Regions from separate parts of the Shinella oryzae genome, predicted to be linked through region 1. Evidence: predicted binding sites of a transcription regulator. Region 1 holds the regulator's gene; the other holds the start of a gene.
What was found. Region 1 encodes LexA, which represses DNA repair genes until DNA is damaged. Its sites were predicted from a motif close to TGTTCNNNNTGTGTTCNG; they were not measured.
Positions count from the first base shown of each region.

Region 1 (4,366 bases):
CGGTCATGGATCATGATCTGCGTGATGCTGATCGCCGTGCTCTTCGGCCGCTCCGCCATCAGTATGCGCAATGTGGCGCTGTCGGCCATCATCATCCTCGCCGTCACGCCTTCCGCCATCACCAATCCCGGCTTCCAGATGTCCTACGCCGCAACGCTCGGCCTCGTCGCCGGTTATGCGGCGTGGCGCGAGCGGCCCGTGCGCAAGGAGGGCAAAGGCGGCGCGTTGCGCTTGACCGGCGGCGTGGCCGGGCGCTTCTTCGGCGGACTTCTGCTGTCGTCGGCGATCGGAAGCCTGTCGACGCTGATCTACTCCATCGGCCACTTTCACCGCGTGCCGGCCTACGGGCTTGCCGGCAACCTGCTGGCCATGCCGGCGATCAGCGCGATCGTCATGCCCTTTGGCCTCATCGCCGTCCTGCTCATGCCCTTCGGGCTGGATGCCGTTCCCTTTGCCATCATGGGCAAGGGCATCGAATGGATGATCGCGCTGGCGTCGTGGGTTTCGAGCTGGAAGGGCGGGGATATCGTCACCGGTAAAATTCCCATGTCCGCCTTCCTGCTGATCGGTGTCGGCGGGGGGCTGCTCTGTATCCTGCGCACGCGGCTGCGGCATGCCGGGACGGTCTTCATTGTCGCCGGTGCGCTGGTGGCCCTTTGGCCGTCCACGCGCGGGAAACCGGAACTGCTCATCTCCGAAGACGGGCGTCTGGTTGCGATCCTGCGCGGCGATGCGGTTGCCACGAACCGCGCCAAGCCGCCGGGTTTCATCTACGACCAATGGCGTCGCGCGATGCGGCTCGGCGACCTGACCAAGCCGGAACTGCGAAAGACCGCCGACCTGCTGCTGGCGGAGACGGCGACGGAGAAAGCCGCTGCCGGGACCGACAGGAAACGACCGCGCCGCAAGGCGGACAGGACGAAGGCGAAGGACGCGATGACGGAGGCTATCGCGGCAGCGCGACAGGCGCATACCTTCGTCTGCGAGGCGAAGGCCTTCTGCGCTGCCGTTTCGCCGAGCAGCTGGACGATCGTCACCCTTGAGGATACGGCCTTTCTGGGCACGGCCTGCGACACGGCTGATCTCGTCGTCGTACCCTTCGCCCTGCGGCTCGACAGCTGCCGCTCGGGTGCGAGGCTTGTGACCGCACGTCATCTGCGCCGAACGGGCGCTTTGGAAATCACGCCGCCGATCGACGATCCCACCGCAAGCCTCGCCGGCGCGACCGACATGCCGGCCGTGGAAACCTTGGCGCGCGCCTGGTCAAGGCATCGCACCTATGACTGGCGCAGCGACACTTTCGAAACGGCAGCCGCAACGCCGCCGGCAGAGACTGAGACCAAGGAGGTCGATCGCTCGCCTCTTCAATTGCCATGAAGTCAGCCGAGCGGCCAAGCTTCCCGATTTGCAGCGATCGTAGAAAAAGCCACCTGACCGCACGCTATCGCTAACGGCAGAGCACCGGGCGAAGCGAGGGGAGACCTTAGCCGCCAAGCTCCATCATACCCGAGCTGCGGTCCTGAACTGACAAGACGCTCACCACGCGCTATAATGCTTGTCCAATGCGTCTCAATGATACCGGCGGATAAGCCCCACGAGCTTGCCCTGGATCTTGACCCGGTCGGGCCCGAAGATCCGGGTCTCGTAGGCCGGGTTCGCGGCTTCAAGCGCGATGGACGCGCCCTTGCGGCGGAAGCGCTTCAGCGTCGCCTCTTCGTCGTCGACGAGAGCAACGATGATTTCACCGGGATTGGCGGTGCTGGCGTTGCGGATGATGACCGTGTCGCCATCGAGAATGCCGGCCTCGATCATCGAATCGCCCTTCACCTCGAGCGCATAGTGATCGCCGTTGCCGATCATTTCGGCCGGGACGGTGATCTCGTGCGTGTTGTTCTGGATGGCGGAGATCGGAACGCCGGCGGCGATACGGCCCATGACCGGAACGGAAACAGACGACGACATGGTCGGCTGTGGCGCCACGGGCTTGGATGGCGTCACGGCGGGGGGCTGCTTGCCGAGGCTGCCTTCGATGACCGACGGCGAAAATCCGCGGCGCGGCTGGAGGCTTGGCGAATAGGCCTCCGGAAGCTTGATCACCTCGAGCGCGCGGGCCCGATTCGGCAGGCGGCGGATGAAGCCTCGTTCTTCAAGCGCCGTGATGAGGCGGTGGATGCCCGACTTCGAGGCGAGATCCAAGGCATCCTTCATCTCGTCGAAGGACGGAGGAATGCCGGATTCCTTCATACGCTCGTGAATGAACAGGAGCAGTTCCTGTTGTTTGCGCGTCAGCATGGCCTCTCCAACGAGAATCGTGAAACAAATCCAGAACAGACACTATCCGTTCCACATGTGTTCCGCAAGGGCCTGCGCGCACAATAATACCATTCAGGCCGCCGGTTCCCTGAGAACGAGGACGTCGCAGAGCGCGCCGGGCTCCTCTGCCGGTGCATGCGGCGGGCGGATCAGCAACCCTTCGGATTCGGCGAAGATCTTCATCATCGACGAATCCTGCTTGTCGAAAGGCGTGACGAGGAGACCGCCGTCCGGGCCGCGCACGAGTCGCGCACGAATGTAATCCTGCCGGCGGTCGTTCTGCTTGAGCGGCACGGCGGCGGCGGCCGGGCGCACCCGGTTCATCGCGGGCAGGCGCGCGAGTTTGCGGACCAGCGGTTCCAGATAGAGATAGGAGCAGACAAGGCTGGAGACGGGATTGCCGGGCAGGCCGATCACCTGGATATCGCCGAGGCGGCCGACCATCAGCGGCTTGCCAGGACGCATGGCGATGCGCCAGAAATCGAGTGCCATGCCGGCCTCGCCGAGCACGGGCTGAACGAGATCGAAATCGCCGACGGATGCGCCGCCGAGCGTCACCAACACGTCGATGTCCATTTCCAGCGCCCGGCGCACGGCATCCAATATGGTCTGCTTGTCGTCTCTCACGATGCCCAGATCGATCACCTCTGCGCCGGCTTCGCGCGCGATGGCCGCGACGCCGAAGCTGTTGGAGGCGATGATCTGGCTTGCACCGGGCGTCTCTCCCGGCGGCACGAGTTCGTCGCCCGTCGCAAGGATCGCGACCCGCGGGCGCGAATAGACGGGCAGGTCCGGGTGGTTCATGGCCGCCGCAACGGTCAGCCGGCCGGCATCCAGCACCTGGCCGGCCTTCAGCACAACCTCGCCGTCGGTGAAATCCTGCCCCCGCGGGCGGATATGGCGGCCCTTGGGCGTGAGGAACGTCGTGCGGATGCGGCCGTCTTCCAGAAGCTCGGTGTCTTCCTGAAGGATGACCGTATCGGCGAAGGCCGGCAGCGGCGCACCGGTGAAGATACGAACCGCTTCCCCCGGGCCCGCCGTGCCGTCGAAAGCGTGGCCGGCGGAGGACAGGCCGGCGACCCTGAGCACCGATCCGACCTCCGCGATGTCGGCGTGGCGGACGGCATAACCGTCCATCGCCGAATTGTCGAAAGGCGGCTGAGTGAGGCGGGCGGCGACATCGTCGGCCAGCACGCGTCCAGCGGCGTCGTGGAGCGGGACGCTTTCCGTCCGCCTCACCGGCTTGGCCGCGGACAGCAGGCGGTTGAGGGCGTCGGCAACGAGAAGAAGGGACATCAGCCGTCCCTGCGCTTGTAGTCGCCGGAACGGCCGCCGGATTTTTCGACGAGGCGAATGCCGCCGATTTCCATCTCGCGGTCGACCGCCTTTGCCATGTCGTAGATGGTCAGGCACGCGACGCTGACGGCGGTCAGCGCCTCCATCTCCACGCCGGTGCGGCCGGTGAGCTTGGCCATGGCCTCGATGCGCAGCCCGGGCAGGGCGTGGTCCTCGCGGATTTCCACGGAAACCTTGCTGAGCATCAGCGGGTGGCAGAGCGGAATGAGGCTGGACGTCTGCTTGGCGGCCATGATGCCTGCGAGGCGCGCCGTGCCGATGACGTCGCCCTTCTTCGCATCGCCCTTGAGAATGAGGTCGAGCGTGGCGGGCAGCATGCGTACGAAACCTTCCGCCACGGCTATCCGCACCGTTTCCGCCTTGTCGCCGACATCGACCATATGGGCTTCGCCGGCGGCATCGATATGGGTGAGCGTGCGGGCGTCGTCGCCCATCATTCCGCCGCCAGCATGTCGGCGGAGCCGGTCAGCAGGTCGCGCGTCGCCGCCGTCACGTCATCCTTGCGCATCAGGCTTTCGCCGACGAGGAAGGTGGAGATGCCGACCTTGGCGAGGCGCTGGCAATCGGCATGGGTAAACACGCCGCTCTCGCCCACGAGCAGCCGGTCCTCCGGCACCATGCCGGCGAGCTTTTCAGAAACGGCGAGATCGACCGCGAAGGTGCGCAGGTTGCGGTTGTTGATGCCGACAAGCTTGGA
Region 1 is NZ_CP081987.1:1,308,384-1,312,749, forward strand. It holds gene K6301_RS06550 (ComEC/Rec2 family competence protein) at 1-1,377, shown strand, start outside; gene lexA (transcriptional repressor LexA) at 1,570-2,292, opposite strand; gene K6301_RS06560 (molybdopterin molybdotransferase MoeA) at 2,386-3,609, opposite strand; gene moaC (cyclic pyranopterin monophosphate synthase MoaC) at 3,609-4,103, opposite strand; gene trpC (indole-3-glycerol phosphate synthase TrpC) at 4,103-4,366, opposite strand, start outside.

Region 2 (4,366 bases), 510 kb from region 1:
GATGAACGACCCGTCCGCGCTCCACTGCACGGAAAGCGGATCGACGCTCGGATAGCGGTCGCCGGCAAAATGCATCGTCACCTGGAAGGACATGCCCGCGCGCAGCAGATCCTGCGGGTTTTCGATCTGGGCGCGCACGCGCAGCGTGCGGCTTTCCTGGTCGATACGGTTGTCGATCGCCTGAATGGTGCCGGTGAAGGTTTCACCCGGACGCGCCACGGCGGTGGCCGTGACTTCACCGCCCACGCGGATGTTCGTCGCGAAGCGCTCCGGCACCCAGTAATCGACGAGGATCTTCGAGCGGTCGTCGACGCGTGCGATGGCGGACGTGGTCGTGACGTAATCACCGGGATTGACCGAGATGATGCCGACCGTGCCGGCGAAGGGCGCGGTGATGTCGCGCCGGCTGAGCATGAGTTCGGCGTTGCGCAAGGCCAGCTCCGCGGCCTTCAGCGCGGTCTCGGCATCCTGCAGATCGGCCGCGCTGGTCGAGGAGCGCAGGTTGGTCAGGCGCGTCACCTTTTGGGCAGCGCTTTCACGAGCCACACGGGCCTGATCGGCCGCGATCTTCTGCTCGTCATTGTCGAGGCGGGCGATCACCTGCCCCTGCTCCACCCGGCTGCCGGATTGAACGAGAACCTCCGTCAGGTTGCCGGTGGCATAGGGCGTTACCGTCACCGAGCGGATCGCCTCGCCGTCGCCGATGGCATTCAGCCGGTCGTTGACGAGCGCCATGGCGACGGGCTTGGTCACCACGAGCGCCGGGCCGCCGCCGAAGCCACCGCTCCTGCCGCCGCCTTCGCCGCCCGCCTGCCCGTTGCCCTCACCGGCCGGCGCAATCGCAGCGACCACCGTCTCCGGCAGGCCGGCGGCCTCCAGAACACCGTTCGCACCCGGCACGAAACGGCCCCAAAGCAGCACGCCGGCCGTAATGACGCCGACGCCAAGAAGGAGCTGTTTCCAAACCCGCATGCACTCTCTCTCCGATGACAAGCAAACCGCGACATGTTGCGTCGCGACATAGGGCGAGTATCCCGATTTGGAAATGAACCGGCAATGAAAGAATCCGATCATTACGGAATTGTAAGATTGCCCGGCCGGTTCGTTACAGGACGGTAAGACGCCGGGGAGAAAAGTTTCCCGTTCGCCGCCTCTTTGAGCATGGCGTAATCTGGATCATGGCACGGCTTGTGATAGCGTCCCTACCGGCCAATTTGTCGTCCGTGGCCGGCACGCATCCTTGGGGACGCATCAAACGAGAGGGGAAACTCATGTGTGACGCCTGCGTCATCGAATCCGTCAAGAACCGCATGCTTTCGCGCCGGGGCTTCTTCCGTGCGGCGGCAGCCGGCGCGGCGACCGCCGCCGTAGCCAGCACGGGTGCGCTCAGCCCCGCCCTTGCACAGGCACCGACGAAAGCGACCGACCTTACGCACGAACTCTACGAGGAATTCCCGACCTTCTTCGGCGACCAGCAGTTCTGGCGCGAGCAGAAGTTCAATTACAAGGAACACAAGTTCAATCTGTTCGAGCTGCGGGTGAACGAACACACCGGCACCCATATCGATGCCCCCCTGCACTTTTCCGAGGACGGCAAGTCGGTTGCCGAGATCCCGGTTTCCGACCTCGTCGTGCCGCTCGCCGTCATCGACATCCGTAAGAAGGCCGCCGAGAATGCCGATGCGCAGCTGACGCCCGACGATATCAAGGCCTGGATCGCGACGAATGGCGACCTGCCGGATAAGGCCTGCGTCGCGCTTCTGTCCGGCTGGGACAAGCATCTCGGCACGGACAAATTCCGCAACGCCGACAGCGAGGGCAAGATGCACTTCCCCGGCTTCCACGTCGAAGCGGTGCAGTATCTTGCGGAAAACTCGACCGCCGTCGGCATCGCCGTCGACACGCTGTCGCTCGACTACGGCATCTCACCGGATTTTGCCACGCACTATGCCTGGCTCGCCTCCGGTCACTGGGGGCTTGAAGCAGCCGCCAATCTGGATCAGCTTCCCGCCAAGGGCGCCACCCTGATCGTGGGGGCGCCCAAGGTGCGGGGCGGTACCGGCGGTCCATCCCGCGTCTTCGCCCTAGCCTGATGTCATGCGGCCGGCGGCACCACCGCCGGCCTCCTCCGGAGAATTGTCATGAGCACCATTACGCCCGCCGAAAACCTCGAAGCCGATCACCGCGTGAAGGCGGTGTTCGATGATATCCGCGCCACGCGCAAATCGGATTTCATCAACAACATGTGGCTTTATCTCGCCTTCGATCCCACCCTCCTGGAACGGACCTGGGCCGAAGTGAGGACCGTGATGGCGACGCCCTCGACACTCGACCCCCTCATCAAGGAAATGCTCTACATCGCCGTTTCGGTGACGAACGGTTGCAGCTACTGCGTCCACTCGCACACGGCGGCGGCAAAGGCGAAGGGGATGACGGACGCGCAATATGCCGAGCTGCTCTCGATCATTTCCCTGGCCGGCAAGACGAACCAGCTCGCTCTGGGCCTGCAGGTCCCCGTGGACAGCGTTTTCGATGCGGATGCCGCGAAGCCCTGACGGGCCGCCCTTTCCACAATATTCGCCTCGATCTTTTTGCCCGTGGAATAAAAGCAGAACGCAAAACTGGCCTTTCGGTCCCGAATCACTACATTGAGCCGCATGATGAGCGGTTACGACGATATTCCCTTCTTCGATGAAGACCCGCAGCTCGGCCCCAATCCGGCCGCACCCGTCCCGAAAGCGGGTGGCGGGTCGGGGCTCGGCATCGCCGCGCGCGCCATGGCGGCGCGCGACGCCAACCGCGCGCCCGATTATCTCTCCGGCCTCAACCCGGAACAGCGCGAAGCCGTCGAGACCCTGGACGGGCCCGTTCTTGTGCTCGCCGGCGCCGGTACCGGCAAGACGCGGGTGCTGACCACCCGCATCGCCCATATCCTCGCCACCGGCCGCGCCTATCCGAGCCAGCTTCTCGCGGTGACCTTCACCAACAAGGCCGCGCGCGAGATGAAGGAACGCATCGGCCTGCTCGTGGGCGGCGCCGTGGAAGGCATGCCGTGGCTCGGCACCTTCCATTCCATCGGCGTGAAGCTGCTGCGCCGCCATGCGGAGCTCGTCGGCCTTCGTTCGGACTTCTCCATTCTCGACACCGACGATGTCGTGCGACTGATCAAACAGTTGCTCCAGGCGGAGAACATCGACGACAAGCGCTGGCCGGCCAAGCAGTTCGCCGGCATGATCGACGGCTGGAAGAACAAGGGCCTCGACCCCGCGCAGATCCCGGAAGGCGATGCGCGCGCCTTCGCCAACGGCAAGGGCCGCGAACTCTACATTGCCTACCAGAACCGCCTGAAGACGCTGAACGCCTGCGACTTCGGCGACCTGCTGCTGCACCCGATCCGCATGTTCCGCGCCAATCCGGACGTGCTGGCCGAGTACCACCAGAAATTCCGCTATATCCTCGTCGACGAGTATCAGGACACCAACACGGCGCAATATATGTGGCTGCGCCTGCTCGCCCAGCGCCCGAAGGGCACGCCGCAGAACGTCTGCTGCGTGGGCGACGACGACCAGTCCATCTATGGCTGGCGCGGTGCCGAGGTGGACAACATCCTGCGCTTCGAGAAGGATTTTCCCGGCGCCAAGGTCATCAAGCTGGAGCGCAACTACCGCTCCACCGCCCATATCCTGGGTGCGGCCGGCCACCTGATCGCCCATAACGAGGACCGGCTGGGCAAGACCCTGTTCACAGACCGGCACGACCCCGACGACGACAAGGTGGTGGTCCACGCGGCCTGGGATTCGGAGGAAGAGGCCCGCGCCGTCGGCGAGGAAATCGAGCAGCTCCAGCGCAAGCAGCACAAGCTCAACGACATGGCCATCCTCGTGCGCGCCTCCTTCCAGATGCGCGAATTCGAAGACCGTTTCGTCACGCTCGGCCTCAACTACCGCGTCATCGGCGGCCCGCGCTTCTACGAGCGGCTCGAAATCCGCGATGCGCTCGCCTATTTCCGCCTCGTCAGCCAGCCGTCCGACGACCTCGCCTTCGAGCGCATCGTCAACACGCCCAAGCGCGGCCTCGGCGACACGACGATCCGCAACCTGCACGACTATGCCCGCGCCCGCGACATCCCCATGCTCGCCGCCGCCGCCGATATCATCGAGACCGACGAGCTGAAGCCGAAGGCTCGCAAGGCGCTGTTCGATGTCGTCACCGATTTCCGCCGCTGGCAATCGCTGCTGGAGACGATGCCGCATACCGAGCTTGCCGAGCAGATCCTCGACGAGAGCGGCTATACGGCGATGTGGCAGGCCGACAAGTCGGCGGAAGGACCCGGACGCCTCGACAACCTCAAGGAACTCATCCGCTC
Region 2 is NZ_CP081987.1:1,819,589-1,823,954, forward strand. It holds gene K6301_RS09020 (efflux RND transporter periplasmic adaptor subunit) at 1-972, opposite strand, end outside; gene K6301_RS09025 (cyclase family protein) at 1,272-2,093, shown strand; gene K6301_RS09030 (carboxymuconolactone decarboxylase family protein) at 2,142-2,555, shown strand; gene K6301_RS09035 (ATP-dependent helicase) at 2,658-4,366, shown strand, end outside.
Region 2: K6301_RS09035 (ATP-dependent helicase) is a predicted target of LexA. The motif match lies at 2,599-2,616, and genes of this name have one in related genera.